DNA from 2 places in the Paraburkholderia sp. MM5477-R1 genome. Region 2 is predicted to be linked to the other one. Evidence: riboswitches for the same ligand, from Rfam matches in the RefSeq annotation. Region 2 holds a riboswitch; the other holds the start of a gene.
The links. A riboswitch is a leader RNA that binds a small molecule or an ion and turns the genes downstream of it on or off. The one in region 2 is predicted to bind cobalamin.

Region 1 (5,009 bases), on a different contig from region 2:
TTTCTGCAATGCCGCGTCGGCGCGTTCGTTCAGCGTCGACGTCAGCGACGACGGCTCGCTCGCTTCCTGCTCGTAAAACAGCGTGATTTCGACTTCGTCCTGCGGGACTTCCGCGCTCGCCTGCGCATTCAGCGACAGCACGCCCGAAGGCTGCGGCATCATGGTCTGCGCTCGAGCGGGCGCAGGGTTCAGTGCGAGTGCCACAGGCGCGCCCAAGGCGAGCGCAAGTGCGAGGGACCGCGCGGTTTTTGTCGTCATGACTGGAATCCTTGTTTGAACAGGTTGTGCACGTTCGACGCGAGCGCCGGGTAGTGGCGCGCGGTTTGACGGATGCGCTGGCGAAGGCATCGGCTTGCCGTCGAGCGGCCGGTTCGAGTTCACGCTTTCGTCGACCGATTAGGCGCGTTTTACCGACGCTTGGTTCCCCAATTAGTGCTTCGCCGCCGCATCGGAAACGATGACCTGGATGCGATCACGACAGGTGCCGCGTCGCGCGTTCGCCCTTAAACCAGCTGTTTAGTGATGAAGCGCCATTCGGCTTCGGTCACCGGCGTGATCGACAGGCGGTTGCCTTTGGCGAGCACGCGCATGTCCTGCAATTCGGCATGCTCGCGCAGCGCGGCAAGCGGAATCAGCCCGATTTTCTTCTTGAACACGACGTCGACGAGCATCCAGCGCGGCGTTTGCGGCGACGATTTCGCGTCGTAGTACGGACTCTTTTTATCGAACTGCGTAGGGTCCGGATACGCGGTCGACGAGACCTCCGCGATGCCCGCGATGCCGGGCTCCGGACAGCTCGAATGATAGAAGAGCACGCCGTCGCCGACCTGCATCATGTCGCGCATGAAGTTGCGCGCCTGATAGTTGCGTACGCCGGTCCACGGCAAGGTGCGATGAGGTGCGTTGGCGAGGTCGTCGATGCTTGCTTCGTCCGGTTCGGACTTCATCAGCCAGTAGCGCATGAATCGGAGTGAGCGTGTGAGATTGAACGAAGCGCAACAACAGCAGGCGCGTACGGAAAAGCCCCTGAAAAAGGCGCTCAAACGAAAAAACGACGGCCAAAGAAAAACGGCATCGAACCGAAGTCCGATGCCGTTCCAGATAAGGTCCCCGCCTTAGCCGCTAGGCCGGCATCCTGAACCGAGGGTTCAGAATTGGTCGCAGTTAGCAACACTTCGGGTACATCAGACTGAGTGACGCGCACACCCGTGCTACAAATTTCCGCAACCGTGCACATGGCATTGGTTCAAGGAATGTATGACCTTGGCGAACCAGGCAGGGAAGCTAAACCGATGAAGCTACAACCCAAACCGTTCAACACGTGACCGATTCGAAACCGGCCCACTACTGCTTACTGCAAGCTGTACTGCTCGATCACAGTACCTAGCTGTTCGTTCATTTGCTGCATTGTACGCCGGATTTCTTCAGCGGGAAATGCTTCTCCGTGTCGCACGCTGCTTTGCAGCTTAAGCAGTTCCGATGCCAGCGACAGCGCAGCCATCACCGCGATGCGATCGGTGCCGCGCACGTTGCTGCCGCTGCGGATTTTCTTCATCTCGGCGTCGACGCGCGCGACCGCCTCGAGCAGCGCGCCTTCCGTTTCCGGCGAGCAGGCGAGACGATAGGGTACTTCGAGAATCGATACTTCGATCTGCTTGGTGGTCATGCGCTTTCTCCGTGTCGGCTCACGTCGCTTTCCGCTTCCTCGTGTCCGGGCTGGGCGGACTCGAGCAGATCGAGCTGGTTATCCGGTTCGCTGCTCGCGCGTGCGCGCGGCAATTTTTCGAGAATCGCATTCAGGCGCACCTGAGCGTCGTCGATCTTGGCGGACAGCGCGTCGCGTTCCGCCTGCAGTGCGTCGCGCTCTTCGCGCAATTGCGCGAGTTCCGCATGCGTGGCTTGCACTTCGGCACGCGTTTGCGCGAGCTGCTCTTCGAGCGCGAGCCGCGCTTCGTTGTGGCGCTGGCTGATCGCAATCAGCTTGCCGATGTTCTGGGAGAGTGATTCGAGTTCGGTGAGCATGTGCTGCGTCCTCTAAAGACATCGCATTTTAGCGCGGAATATTACAGGTTCCGACAATTGTCTCGTTTCGAGACGTAACAGCATCGCTACGTGCAGGTTCGTTGCGTGTCGGGTCGTCGACCATAAGGTAAAAAACCGGTAATCCATCGGACAATAACCTGCATTCAACAGAACCGATTGCGCTCCGGTTGACCTTTCTTGACGCCCCGCGAGGCCGCTCGTAAACTTCCCGCACTCTGGTGCCCGCGCGCGCTTCTCGGCGCGCGCAGTTAAACGGGAAGCAGGACGCGCGCGGTGCCAAAACCGGATGCGCGAACCTGCGCTGCCCCCGCAACGGTAAGCGACCGCATGTGATGTGCTCATGCAGGTCGGTCCTGATCGCAAGGTTGGAAGTTCAACGTGCGAGTGTGCCACTGCGCGTCACGCGTGGGAAGGCGGGATCGATGTGTCGTAGCCCGGATACCGGCCAGAAAAGAGGGACGTCCCCCCGCGAAAACGCTAAACAAGGGGGCGCCTCGTGACGCGTCGGCCTGCGGGGAAGCAGGCCGCGCACGCTATCCACAGGAATGTCATCCCATGCTGTCCCCCATCGCCCGCGCAACGCTCCTCGCGTTCGCGAGCCTGCCGCTCGTCGTGCATGCGCAAAGCGCCGAGCCTGCGTCTTCATCGTCCGCGACGGATGCAACCGCTGCGAGCGCCGCAAACGTTGCCGACGCGGCCAATCTCACTTCCACCGATGCGTCGGGCAACGTGCTGTCGCCGATCGTCGTGACCGCGCAACGCGGACCGCAAGCGTTGCGCGATGCGATCCCGCAGACTACGCAGTTCGATCAGCAGGACATCGCCGACACGACCGCGACCGATCTGCCCGGCCTGCTGCAACTCGCGCCAGGCGCGCAAATCTCGCGCACGGGTGGCCCCGGTTCGACCGCGAGCCTCTTTCTGCGCGGCGCATCGTCGACGCAATCGCTGCTGCTGATCGACGGCGTGCGCGTCGATTCGGTGAGTCTCGGCTCAGCTCAACTCGCGCAGATTCCGCTCGATCAGGTCGATCACGTCGAAGTGGTGAACGGCAACGTGTCGGCGTTGTATGGCTCGGGCGCGATCGGGGGCGTCGTGCAGGTGTTCACGAAAGACGGCGGCGATCATCCGCCGCGTTTCAATTTTTCGGTCGGCTACGGCAGCTATCACACGCAGACGCAAACGGCCGGCGTGAACGGCGCGCTCGATCAGGACGGCCGCACGACCATCAACATCTCGCTCGCGCGCACGAAGGACGACGGCTTTTCGTCGCTCAATCCGCTCGAGGCGCCGAACGCGAATCCGAACGCAAACGGCAATCTGAACGAGAGCATCAGCGCGTCGCTGCGTCACAAGTTCACCGACAGCTGGGACGCGGGCGTCAGCTATTTCCAGTCGAACAACGACAACAGCTACGACAATGCGTACGGCGAGCCGACCGATCTGAACAATCTCTATAGCAAGGTGCGTCAGGTGTCGGTATTCGCGAACGGCAAGCTGACCGACTGGTGGACCACCCACGTCACGCTCGCCGAGGGCGACGACCGCAGCGTGTCGAACACCAATGGCATCTACAACGGCCGCTTCGATACCGACAATCGCCAGTACACGTGGCAGAACGATTTCGCGCTCGCCGCGAACCAGAAGCTGCAACTCGGCTACGAGCATCTCGACCAGACGCTCGACTCCGACACGTTCGCCGCGCCCGACCGTCACGTCGATTCGGTCTTCGCGGGCTACAGCGCGCGCTTCGGCCGCAACCAGATTCAGGCCAACGTGCGACGCGACCAGTACTCCGATTTCGGTGGAGCGAACAGTTACTATCTCGGCTACGGATTCGACATCACGTCGCGCTGGAAGGTAACCGCAAGCTATTCGGATGCGTTCCGCGCGCCGAGCTTCGACGATCTGTACTATCCGATCAGCGGCAACCCGTCGATCCAGCCCGAGCGCAGTCATTCGGTCGAAGCCGGTTTGCAGTACGCGACCGATGCGCTCGGCGTGATGCGTCTGAACGCATTCCAGACGCGCTATACGAATCTGATCGACTACGTGCAGACGATCCCCGGCATCTACCTCGCGGAGAACGTCGGCCGTGCGAAGGTGCAGGGACTCGAGGGATCGTGGAGCGGTCATGTCGGCAAGACCGACGTGCGCGCAACGGTGACGCTGCAGAACCCGGTCGATCTCGACAACGGTACCGACCTCGTGCGGCGCGCGCGTCGGTTCGGGTCGTTCGCGGTGAATCGCAGTATCGGTGGATGGCGGGTTGGCGGCGAGTGGATCGTCAGCGGTCCGCGTACCGATAGCACGGGCAACCTCGGCGGTTATGGCATCGTGAATCTGTCGGCGCGCTACAACGTCACCAAAGCGTGGTACGTCAGCGCGCAAATCGACAATCTGTTCAACAAGGATTATGAAACGGCCTACTCGTATAACTCGCCGCGACGCGGTGCGTATCTCACGCTCGGCTGGCAGCAGCAGTGACGCGCGCGCCGGGGTGGCCGCATGCGTGAGCGCACGCGGATGAGCCGCGCGTCCGCTTCGCTGTGCGCCGCGATGGCGACGCCGCGCCCGATGAACGCGAAACGCGCGGCCGCGATCTGGCTCGGGCTCGCGCTCGCCGCCGTGGCGGTGCTCGGCGCGTCGCTGGTGCTCGGCAGCGTGCCGCTCGCGCCGTCGCGCGTGCTTGCGGCGCTCGTGCCGACGCACACGTTCGGCGGCACGGGCAGCAACGATCTCGCCGGCGAAATCGTGCGTACGTTGCGTTTGCCGCGCGCGCTCGCGGGCTTCGCGTGCGGCGCGTTGCTCGCGCTCGCCGGCGCGCTGCTGCAGGTGCTGCTGCGCAATCCGCTGGCCGAGCCGTACGTGCTCGGCGTGTCGGGCGGCGCGGCGACGTTCGCGCTCGTTGCGATGATCGCGGGCGGCGCATGGTGGCTCGTCGATGCGAGCGCGTTCGCGGGTGC
Region 2 (5,009 bases):
GATGCCGGCCGTGATGCCGTTGATCACGTCGACTTCGATACCCGCGGCCTGTAGCGCCTGCAACTCTTCGCCGCCGCGGCCGAACACGAACGGATCGCCGCCCTTGAGCCGCGCGACGCTGCGCCCCGCGCGCAGATGCCCGAGCATTTGCGCGACGATGTCGGCTTGCGGCGTCGACGGATGGCCGCCGCGCTTGCCGACGTACACGACTTGCGCGTCGGTGCGCGCGAACTGCAGCACGTCGGGATTCACCAGATCGTCGACGAGCACGACATCGGCCTGCGCGAGCGCACGGGTGGCCTTCAGCGTGATCAGTTCGACGTCGCCGGGACCGGCGCCGATCAGCCAGGCGCGCGTCATCGCGGCGTGCATGGCGCGCGCCATGCGGTGATGGAAGAAGAGACGCGGCGTGCGACAGCGCGCGCGGCGGTGAATATAGAGGTCATGCGGAACTGCGAATCCGGGCACGCGCGATGCCGCGCTGCTACGCCTTCACATCCGTTCCCCGCGGATTCCGGCGGCCGGCGGCGCCGCGTGATGCACGGATGCAATGCGGCACCGCCTCCGCGTCTGGCCGGTATCCGGGCTGGCGGCCTCATGCGCTTCGCCTTCCCGTCCCGGTTTGTGGATTCGCGGGACAGTGGCATCAAAAAACGCATGCGCGGCACGGCGGAATCGAAGGCGAATCGAATCGCGCGCCGCAGGTCGCTTACCGTTGCGGGGACAGCACAGGTTGAACGCGCGAGGCGCTGCCTGTTTCCCGTTTAACTGCACACGCGAGCGCATGTGCGGGCACCAAACGCGCGCATACGATAGCACATGGCGCCTTGCCGGATAAGCCTCGGCGGCGCTTTCCGGCTCGCTGCGTTGCTTGACTGCGCAAGGCCGCGGGCCTACACTCGCACGCACTTTGGGTGCTCGCGTGCGCGCTCGTGCGCATGCAGTTAAACGGGAAACAGGGAGCCACCTGCTCTGGAGCGGCTAACCTGTGCTGTCCCCGCAACGGTAAGCGAAAAGCGGTTCCGGCTTGATAGCCGGGCACCGCAGTGCCGGCTTCGATGTCCTCGCGCAAGCTCGCGTGGACATTTCACCACTGGACGAGAAACCACTCGGCCGGGAAGGGGAAGCGGCGCTTTCGCCAGCCCGGATACCGGCCCAAAGAAGCAGAACGACCGCCGCGGGGATGCGGCGGCGCGTTCATGACCTCAGTTCCGCTTTCTGTATTTCCGTTGTCGCGGCAATGCCGTCGTTCGTCCCCGTGTCTGGTGATCGCTGGTACTTCTGCGCGTGCTTCATTCGCTCCATTCGCCAGCCGACGCGGACCCACGCGCGGACTTTCCGGCATACCGATCAACGCCAAGGGATGGACCTCACGATGCAAACTCAATTGCGCAAGATCCCCGTCACGATCGTCACGGGCTTTCTCGGCAGCGGCAAAACCACGCTGCTGCGGCACATTCTTCAGCATGCGGGCGGCAAGCGCATTGCGGTGATCGTCAACGAGTTCGGCGAGCTCGGCATCGACGGCGAAATCCTCAGAGGCTGCGGCATCGGTTGCGATGAAAACGGCGTCGAGACCGAAGGGCAATTGTATGAACTCGCGAACGGTTGTTTGTGCTGCACCGTGCAGGAAGAATTTTTCCCGGTGATGGAAAAGCTCGCGGAGCGCCGCGATGAACTCGATCACGTGCTGATCGAAACGTCGGGCCTGGCGTTGCCGAAGCCGCTCGTGCAGGCGTTCAACTGGCCGCAAATCCGCAACGGCTTCACGGTCGACGCGGTGGTGACGGTGGTGGACGGCCCGGCCGCCGCGAGCGGCCAGTTCGCCGATAACCCGCTCGCCGTCGATGCGCAGCGCAAGGCCGATCCGAATCTCGATCACGAGTCGCCGCTGCACGAGTTGTTCGAAGACCAGTTGTCGGCGGCCGATCTGGTGATTCTGAACAAGACCGATCTGATCGACGACGCGCGGCAGCACGAGGTCGAAGCCGCGATCCGCGCGGAGATTGCGCCGCAGGTGAAGATCGTGCGCGCGCAGCAGGGGCGGCTCGACCTGCATACGCTGCTGGGCCTCGAAGCGGCGTCGGAAGAGACGATCCACCTGCGTCATGACCACCACGGTTCCGCCGACGACCCCAATCACCACCACGATGAATTCGATTCGGTCGTCGTGCAGGCATCCGTACCGTCGCGCGACGCGGCGCTCGCCGCCTTGCAGGCGCTCGTCGAAACCCACACGATTTACCGTGTCAAAGGCTTCGCGGCACTGCAGGGCGCGGCGATGCGTCTCGTGATCCAGGGCGTGGGCCGGCGCTTCGAGAGCTACTTCGACCGGCGCTGGCAAGCGGGTGAAAATGGCGACGGCGCGTTGAGCCGCTTCGTGCTGATCGGCGCAGACCTCGACCAACACGCGATGCAACAGGCGTTCGACGCGGCGCTCGGCGCGACGTCGAACGCGACGGCATAAACAGGCGCCCCAGCATGCATCTGCTGCGCACGACGCCGGGCGGCTTCGTCGACGATACGCAGGGCGTGATCCGCATCGATCAGCAGCCCGCCGAGATCGTCGTGCTCAGTTCCGCCGACACCACGCTGTCGCTGCTCGCGAGCGTAGTGCCGCGTCTCGGCGACGGCTTTCCGAGCGTGCGGCTCGCGAACGTCACGTATCTGCGTCAGCCTGCCTCGGTCGATTTCTATCTGGACGACGTGTTGCAGCATGCGCGCGTGGTCGTCGTCGATCATCTCGGCGGCGAAACGTATTGGCCGTACGGCATCGAGCAGGTGGTCGCGCTCGCGCAGCGCAAACAGCAAACACTCGCGATGTTTTCCGGCGATCTGCAGGAAGACCCGAACCTGCTCGCGCGCAGCACCGCGAGCGCCGAGTTGTGTCAGCAGCTGTGGCGCTATCTGCGCGAGGGCGGTCCGCAGAACGCCGAGGCGTTTTTGCGCTGCATCGCGTATCGCGCGCTCGACTGGGGGCGCGAACCCGATCCGCCGCGCGCGTTGCCGGCCGCGTCGCTGTATCACCCCGAGCGTGATACCCCCATCGTCGCCGACTGGCAGGCGCGTTGGCGGCAAGACGCGCCGGTCGTCGCGATTCTGTTCTACAAGGCGCATCTGCAGGCCGCCAATACCGCGGTGTTCGATGCGTTGATCGACGCGCTCGAAGCGCAAGGGCTCAATCCGCTGCCGCTCGCGATCACGTCGCTGAAGGATGCGGTGAGCCGCGATGTCGTGCAGTCGCTGTGCGCGCAAGATGGTGTCGCGCTCGTGCTGAACACGACTGCGTTCGCCGCTTCCGCGATCGACGACCCGGAGCCGCTCGCGCTCGCCGGTGACGCGCCGGTGTTTCAGGTGATCCTGAGCGGCGGCAATCGCGAAGACTGGCTGAAGGACAACCACGGCCTCAATTCGCGCGACATCGCGATGCATATCGCGCTGCCCGAAGTGGACGGGCGCATCATCACGCGCGCGATCAGCTTCAAGGGGCTCGCGTATCGCTGTGCGCATACGCAGGTCGACGTGGTCCGCTATCAGCCCGACCTCGAACGGGTGCGCTTTCTCGCCGAGCTGAGCCGGCGCTGGTGCCGTTTGCGTTCGCTCGATAACGCCGACAAGAAAGTCGCGTTGATTCTCGCCAACTATCCGATGAGCGAAGGGCGCATCGGCAATGGCGTCGGGCTCGATACGCCGGCGTCGGTGGTCGGCATTCTGTCGATGCTGCGCGATGAAGGTTATCGTGTCGGCGAACTACCCGAAAACGGCGACGCGTTGTTGAACAGGCTGACCGAAGGCGTGACCAACGATCCGGTCGTACGCGATCTGCGTCCGGCCCTGCAAAGCCTCGCACTCGACGACTATCTCGCGCATTTCAACGCGTTGCCGGCGAGCGTGCGCGACGCGTTGAACGCGCGCTGGGGCAAGCCCGAGCAGGACCCCACGCTACGGCGCGGCCGCTTCATGATCGCCGGCTGGCGCTGCGGCCAGGTGTTCGTCGGCATTCAGCCTGCGCGTTCGCGCGAGCACGGCGACTACGCGAGCTATCACGATGCGGAGCTCGTACCGCCGCACGCATACCTCGCGTTCTATTTCTGGCTGCGCCATCAGTTCGGCATCGACGCGGTCGTGCACGTCGGCAAGCACGGCAACCTGGAATGGCTGCCGGGCAAAAGCGTCGCCTTGAGCGATGCGTGCTGGCCCGATCTGATTCTCGGACCGATGCCGCATCTGTATCCGTTCATCGTCAATGATCCCGGCGAAGGCAGCCAGGCAAAGCGGCGCGCGCAGGCGGTGATCATCGATCATCTGATGCCACCGCTTACACGCGCCGAAAACTATGGGCCGCTGCAGGACCTCGAACGCCAGGTCGACGAATACTACGAAGCATTGATGGTCGATTCGCGTCGCGCGAAGCTCTTGCGTCGCACGATTCTGACGACGATCGTCGAGCATCGGTTGCACGAAGAGCTGAGTCTCGCGGCGCCGAACCGACAGGACGATGAAGACGCGCTGCTCACTCGCGTCGATGCGTGGCTGTGCGAGCTGAAGGAAGCGCAGATTCGCGATGGCCTGCATACGTTCGGGCAGTCGCCGCGCGGCGTGCAGCGGCGCGACACGCTGCTCGCGCTCGGGCGCTTTCCGGTCGGCGATGGGCGGGCCGGCAAGGCGGGGCTCGTCGACGCGCTGGCGCGCGATCTGCGCATCGATCATCGGTTCGACCCCTTGACGGTGGATTGGGCCGCCGCATGGGACGGCCCGCGACCCGATGTATTGCAGCGGGTCAGCGATGCGCCGTGGCGACATTATGGCGATACGCGCGAGCGGTTGGAATTGCTCGCGGGCGAGCTGTTGCGCGGTGTCTGCGATGTCGATTGCGATGATGCGGATCGTTCGCAGGCCGTCCCCGTAGCCGACGAAAGTCTGCCGCAAGCGGCACAGGTGATCGCACGCCTGCGCGACGACGTGCTGCCGCGTCTCGACGCCTGCGGCCCGCAGGAAATGACGCAGCT

Region 1: linked by a shared signal. The riboswitch ahead of OKW35_RS05145 (TonB-dependent receptor domain-containing protein) and the one ahead of cobW (cobalamin biosynthesis protein CobW) in region 2 are both predicted to bind cobalamin.

The regions. Positions count from the first base shown of each region.
Region 1 is NZ_JBNDMC010000003.1:415,424-420,432, reverse strand. It holds gene OKW35_RS05170 (SIMPL domain-containing protein) at 1-258, opposite strand, end outside; gene OKW35_RS05165 (EVE domain-containing protein) at 504-962, opposite strand; RNA gene ssrS (6S RNA) at 1,104-1,285, opposite strand; gene OKW35_RS05155 (cell division protein ZapA) at 1,352-1,666, opposite strand; gene OKW35_RS05150 (ATPase) at 1,663-2,022, opposite strand; cobalamin riboswitch at 2,243-2,507, shown strand; gene OKW35_RS05145 (TonB-dependent receptor domain-containing protein) at 2,599-4,530, shown strand; gene OKW35_RS05140 (FecCD family ABC transporter permease) at 4,570-5,009, shown strand, end outside.
Region 2 is NZ_JBNDMC010000008.1:4,733-9,741, reverse strand. It holds partial or broken gene cobA (uroporphyrinogen-III C-methyltransferase) at 1-360, opposite strand, end outside; cobalamin riboswitch at 556-815, opposite strand; cobalamin riboswitch at 896-1,173, shown strand; gene cobW (cobalamin biosynthesis protein CobW) at 1,376-2,467, shown strand; gene cobN (cobaltochelatase subunit CobN) at 2,482-5,009, shown strand, end outside.